2 regions of the Acidovorax carolinensis genome follow, and region 2 is predicted to be linked to the other one. Evidence: predicted binding sites of a transcription regulator. Region 2 holds the regulator's gene; the other holds the start of a gene.
What was found. Region 2 encodes NrdR, which represses ribonucleotide reductase genes. Its sites were predicted from a motif close to CACNANATNTNGTG; they were not measured.
Positions count from the first base shown of each region.

Region 1 (3,217 bases), 2.0 Mb from region 2:
CACGCGGGTCCAGTCGTTGCCCAGGCCGCCGGCAAACTTAGAAAGCAGGGCGTTTTCCTTGATGGACTCATAGATGCCATCGAGGTCGTCGGGCACCGTGGTCAGGTAACACGAGGACAGCTGCGAGCGCAGCGTGCCGCTGTTGAACAGCGTGGGCGTGCTGGACATGAAGTCGAAGCTCGAGAGGATTTCATAGAACTCGATGGCGCGGGCTTCGCGGTCTATTTCATTGAGCGACAGGCCCATGGCCACGCGCATGAAGAAAGCCTGGGGCAGTTCAATGCGGGTTTTCTTGACGTGCAGGAAATAGCGGTCATACAGGGTCTGCAGGCCCAGGTAATCGAATTTTAGGTCGCGGTCGGCCTTGAGCGCGGCGCCCAGGCGCTGCAGGTCGTATTGCAGCAAGCGTTCATCGAGCAGGTCGTTTTCCACGCCCTTTTTGATGAACTGCGGGAAATAGTCCACATAGCTTTGCGCCATTTCGGCCTGGGTGACTTCGCGGCCCAGGACTTCCCGCACGATGGTGTGCAGCAGCAGCCGCGCCGTGGCATAGGTGTAGTCCGGATCCTTCTCGATCAGGGTGCGTGCGGCGAGGATGGAGGCCTTGTAGACCTCTTCCATCGGGACACCGTCATACAGATTGCGCATGGTTTCCGCCACGATGGGCTGGGCGCTAATGTCTGCTCCCAGGCCGACACAGGCGGATGCGATGAGGGACTGGAGGCGCGTCAGGTCCAGCACCACCCGCTCGCCGCCGTCAATGACATGCAACTGGGGGGCGGCAGGCATCTGCTCTTCGGTTTGTCGCGCGCGCTCCTGAGTGCGGCGCTCCCGATAAAGCACATAGGCCCGCGCAATTTCATGGTGGCCGCCGCGCATCAGGCCCAGTTCCACCTGGTCTTGCACGTCTTCAATATGAAAGGTCCCGCCGCCAGGTCGTGAGCGCATCAGCGCACGGATCACGTTTTGCGTCAGCGCATCCACCACCTCGCGCACGCTGGCCGATGCAGCGCCTTGGGTGCCGTGCACGGCCAGGAAGGCCTTCATCATGGCAACGGCGATCTTTTGCGGCTCGAACGGGACGACAGCGCCGTTGCGCCGGATGATCTGGTAGTGCGTCAGCACGTTGGCTGCAGCGGCGCTGTGTGCTGGCAACCCCTGTGGGGTGGCGGCGAGGGTGGCGGGCGGGGTGTTCAAAGCAGCTTGCATGGGTGTCCTCTTCTGTGGGCTGTCCGGGATGGGCTGGCGGGCTGGAAATGCAGTCGCGGAATTCGCAGGGTGCAACGTTTCAATCGACAGCACGCTATATGTGGTGTGTCGAGAGTGTTCAAGACACTACCGGTAGTGTACAGCCGGGAAAACCCTTTCTGCTTCAAACAAGTTCTTGAAGGGGCGCGAAGCAGGGTATCGATAGGTCCAGAAAGCCCCGTGCAGCGGGCTTGTCATGACTGAAATCAAGCAAAATCGGGCGATGCAGGCGGTTTTTCTGGAGCAGGCCGCATGGACATTGCGGCAGACTTTTTTTCACCCGCTGGATGGGCGGGCAAGTGCTGATGTTTGCGTGCTACAGCGGCATCATCGGGTGGCGTCCGCAGCGCCTCGGGTTTCGATGGGAAACCGCGAGAGAGGCCAGGCGAGCAGGCGTTGCAGCCGTGTCCAGTCGAATCCCGGGCCGGGGTCTTGCTTGCGTCCCGGCGCGATATGTTCATGCCCCGCCACATGGGCCACGGGGTAGCGCTGTGCAATGTGGCTGCACAGACGGGCCAACACCGCGTACTGCACCGGCTCAAAGGTCTGTCCTTCGAGTCCTTCCAGCTCGATGCCAATCGAGTCGTCGTTGCATTGGGCGCGCCCACGGTAACTGGATTGGCCGGCATGCCAGGCGCGCTGGTCGCAGTCCACAAATTGCCAGAGGGTGCCGTCCCGCTCTATGAACAAGTGCGAGGACACCTGCAGCCCCCGGATACTTTGGAAGTAGGGGTGCGCGTCCCAGTCGAGGGTGTTGGCAAACAGCTGCTGCACCGCTCCGCTGCCATACTGCCCCGGCGGAAGGCTGATGGAGTGGACGACGATCAGGTCGATGCTGGCTCCGTTGGGCCGTGGGCCAAAATTGGGCGATGGTTGCCTGAGGGCGTCCCGATGCCAGCCCGCGTCCCACAAAGTCCGAGCGGCCGGCTCGTCAGGCAAGGTCGTCATGCACGTCGTTGTCGTTCGGCGCAGCAATATTCAAGCGGGCAATGCGGTAGCGGATCTGGCGCAGGCTGATGCCCAGCCGTGCTGCAGTGGCTGTCCGGTTGAAGTTGGCTTCGCGCAGTGCGCGGACCAGTATTTCCCGCTCCTGCTGGTCGAGCCAGGCCTGAAGGTCATTGGGCAGCGTGGCGCATGGGGGCGGCCCACTGGTCCCTTGCGTGCCAGATGGTAATTTGGCGTCGGACGCTGGCGGGGCGGCGGGTGCTGGCCGGGTGCCAAAGGCCTCGGCGGTGGATGCGGCGCACTCCACATGCAGTTCGTCCCCGTCACTGAGCGCCACGGCGCGGTGCAGCAGGTTTTCCAGCTCGCGCACGTTGCCGGTGAGGGGGTGACTGGCGATGGTGCTCAGCGCACGCTCCGTCAACGCCGGTGGCTTCACGCCCGATTCGCGCCCAATGCGGGTCAGCAAGGCTTCGCACAGGGCGGGCAGGTCCTCACGCCGCTCGCGCAGCGGAGGAATGACGATCTCGATCACGTTGAGGCGGTAATACAAGTCCTGGCGGAATCGCCCCGACAGCACGTCGGCCGCAAGGTCGCGGTGGGTGGCACTCACGATCCGCACATCCACCGTCTCCTCCTGGGTCGATCCTAAGGGTCGCACGCTGCGCTCCTGGATGGAGCGCAGCAGTTTCGATTGCATCGCCAGGGGCAGATCACCGATTTCGTCGAGAAACAGGGTGCCGCCGCGTGCTGCCTGGAAATAGCCGTCGCGATCCTGGTTGGCTCCGGTGTAAGAGCCTTTGCGGGCGCCAAAGAACTCGGCCTCCAGCAGGTTTTCGGGAATGGCACCGCAGTTGACGGCAATGAGCGGCCCGTCAGAACGCTGGCTGCTGGCGTGCAGTGCCTGGGCTACCAGTTCCTTGCCCGTTCCGGATTCGCCATGGATGAGCACCGGAGCCATGCTGCGGGCCACCTTGGCGATGCGCTGCTTGACATTGCGAATGGCCTGCGAATCGCCCACGAGACG
Region 1 covers NZ_CP021361.1:745,379-748,595, forward strand. The annotation lists gene CBP34_RS03510 (ribonucleoside-diphosphate reductase subunit alpha) at 1-1,209, opposite strand, end outside; gene ampD (1,6-anhydro-N-acetylmuramyl-L-alanine amidase AmpD) at 1,576-2,196, opposite strand; gene CBP34_RS03520 (sigma-54-dependent transcriptional regulator) at 2,180-3,217, opposite strand, start outside.
Region 1: a site for NrdR is predicted at 1,302-1,315, ahead of CBP34_RS03510 (ribonucleoside-diphosphate reductase subunit alpha). Genes of this name have one in related genera too.

Region 2 (3,217 bases):
TGGTGTCGGCCCTGTTTCTGGACGAGCCCACCATCGAGGCTGTCAACCGCATGCAGATCGACTTCAACGCCGTGGGCAACCACGAGTTTGACCGCGGCTGGCGCGAGCTGTTGCGGCTGCAGCATGGCGGCTGCGAGCAGTTCACCGTGCGCACGCCCTGCCAGCTATCCCGGCCGTTTGAAGGGGCCCGCTTCGGTTTTCTGGCCGCCAACACCGTGCGCGAGGATGGCCAGACGCTGTTGCCACCCACGGGGCTCAAGCGGTTTCACGAAGGGGGCGCCACGGTTACCGTGGGGTTCATCGGTCTCACGCTCAAGGCCACCCCCACCATGGTGTCGCCCGCCGGCGTGGCCGGCCTGCGGTTCGAGGACGAGGCCGCCACCGCCAATGCGCTCGTGCCGCAACTGCGGGCCCAGGGTGCCGATGTGATTGTGGTGGTGATCCACGAGGGCGGAGGCACCACGGCCGGCATCACCGAAACCAGCTGCGCGGGACTGAGCGGCGACATCGTGCCCATCCTTGAGCGGCTGGACCCGGCGATCGACGTAGTGGTGTCGGGCCACACGCATCGGGCCTATGTGTGCGACTACGCCAGCGTGAACCCGCAGCGCCCATTTCTGCTGACCAGCGCAGGCTTGTATGGCACGCTGGTCACCGACATTGCCCTGCGCGTGGACACCCGCACACGCCGCGTGCTGCGCAAGGCGGCGCGCCAGGTCATCGTGCAGGGCGAAGGGTTCACAGGCCCGCAGGGCCGGGTGGACACAAATGCGGTCGTGCCCGTGTATGCCGCCGACCCCGGCGTGCAGCACATCGTGTCCACCTACCGCGCAGCGGCCGTGCCGCTGGCCCAGCGGCCCGTGGGGCAGGCCATCGCCGCCATCGTGCGGCAGCCCGCCCCGTCGCTCGAAACACCGCTGGGCAACCTGATTGCCGATGCCCAGCTGCATGCGACGCGCCTGCCCGGGCAGGGCGGGGCGCAGATGTCCGTCATGAACCCCGGCGGCGTGCGTACCGATCTGGTGCCCGACGAGCGCGGGCTGGTGCGCTATGGGCAGCTGTTTGCCGTGCAGCCTTTTGGCAACCACCTGGTGGTCAAGAGCCTTACCGGGGCCCAGTTGCGCGCGGCGCTGGAGCAGCAGTTTCACAGTGGCACCAATACGCCAGAGCGGCCGCGCGTGCTGTCGGTGTCGGCGGGGTTTGGCTATTCCTACGATCTGTCGCGACCGGCCGGTGCGCGCATCAGCCATATGGTGTTGCACGGCCAGCCAGTGAGCGACGAAACCCGCGTTCGCGTCGCCATGAGCAACTATCTGGCCGGCGGTGGCGACAATTTTACGGTGTTCGCGCAGGCGCCCGACATGCTGGGCGGCGGCCAGGACCTGGACGCGCTGGAGGCGTATTTCCGCACCCACAGCCCGGTGGCGCCCCCGGCGACGAACCGTATCATCCGCAGTGCCGAGGGCACGGGATCAAGCCAATAACAATCAAAAGTGCCGCAGGCGCTTGTGCATCAAGCGCTGGTAGCTCTTTTTTTGATAGTGAACCGTTGCGGGCGTAGAACCGCTGCCTCGGCACCGTGTGGCCTGTTGGCGATGGTGTCTGGTCAGAATTTGCTATTCAATTAATAGCTTATGGCGCTTTATGCATAGGCGCTGCGGGCCAGAAATGCCCTTAATTTGACGCGTTTTACTTGCGAACCTCATCGACCATCGCACGGAAATCGTCGATGTCTTCGAAGCTGCGGTACACGCTGGCAAAACGGATGTAGGCCACCTTGTCGAGCTTTTTGAGCTCGCGCATGACCAGTTCACCAATGCGGCTGGAAAGCACTTCGCGCTGCCCCAGGTTGAGCAGCTTTTCCTCGATGCGCTCGATGGCGCTGTCGATCTGGACAGTGCTGACCGGACGCTTGCGCAGGGCCAGATTGAACGAGGCGAGCAGCTTGCCGCGCTCGTACTCGATGCGGCGGCCATCCTTTTTGACGATGGCCGGAAAATTCACTTCCGGCCGCTCGTAGGTGGTGAAGCGTTTTTCGCAGGCGCCGCACTGGCGCCTGCGGCGGATGAAGACCCCGTCCTCCGACACCCGGGTCTCTACGACCTGCGTTTCAAGGTGGCTGCAGAAGGGGCACTTCATGGGGGCGATGCGCCGGGATTAACCGTAGACCGGGAACCGAGCCGTCAGCGCGTTGACCTTGGCGCGCACGGCGGCGATGTTGGCCTCGTCACGCGGGTTGTCCAGCACGTCGGCGATCAGGTTGGCGGTGATGCGCGCTTCTTCTTCCTTGAAGCCGCGCGTGGTCATGGCAGGGGTGCCAATGCGCACGCCGCTCGTGACCATCGGCTTTTCAGGGTCGTTGGGGATGGCGTTCTTGTTGATGGTCATGTGGGCAGCGCCCAGCACGGCCTCGGCTTCCTTGCCAGTGATGCCCTTGGCACGCAGGTCGACCAGCATCACGTGGCTTTGCGTGCCGCCGCTCACAATGCGCAGGCCGCGTGCGGTCAGCGTCTCGGCCACCACCTTGGCGTTCTTGGCCACCTGTTCCTGGTAGGCCTTGAACTCGGGCTGCATCGCTTCCTTGAAAGCCACTGCCTTGGCCGCGATCACGTGCATCAGCGGGCCGCCTTGCAGGCCGGGGAAAATGGCGCTGTTGATGGCCTTTTCGTGCTGGGCCTTCATCAGGATGATGCCGCCGCGCGGGCCGCGCAGGCTCTTGTGCGTGGTGGAGGTGACCACGTCGGCGTGTGGCACGGGTTGGGGTACACACCGGCAGCGATCAGGCCGGCGTAGTGGGCCATGTCCACCATGAAGATGGCGCCGATTTCCTTGGCTATTCTTGCAAAGCGCTCGAAATCGATGTGCAGGCTGTAGGCCGAGGCACCGGCAATGATGAGTTTGGGCTTGTGTTCCCGTGCCTTGGCTTCCATCGCGTCGTAGTCAATGGCTTCCTGGGCGTTGAGTCCATAGGAGATGACGTTGAACCACTTGCCCGACATGTTCAGTGGCATGCCGTGGGTCAGGTGGCCGCCTTCGGCCAGGCTCATTCCCATGATGGTGTCGCCAGGCTTGAGGAAGGCCAGGAACACGGCTTCGTTGGCGGATGCGCCGCAATGGGGCTGCACGTTGGCCGCTTCGGCACCAAAAATCTGCTTGACGCGGTCGATGGCCAGCTGCTCGGCCACGTCCACATGCTCGCAGCCACCGTAGTAGCGCT
Region 2 covers NZ_CP021361.1:2,779,707-2,782,923, reverse strand. The annotation lists partial or broken gene CBP34_RS13020 (bifunctional metallophosphatase/5'-nucleotidase) at 1-1,484, shown strand, start outside; gene nrdR (transcriptional regulator NrdR) at 1,690-2,139, opposite strand; partial or broken gene glyA (serine hydroxymethyltransferase) at 2,158-3,217, opposite strand, start outside.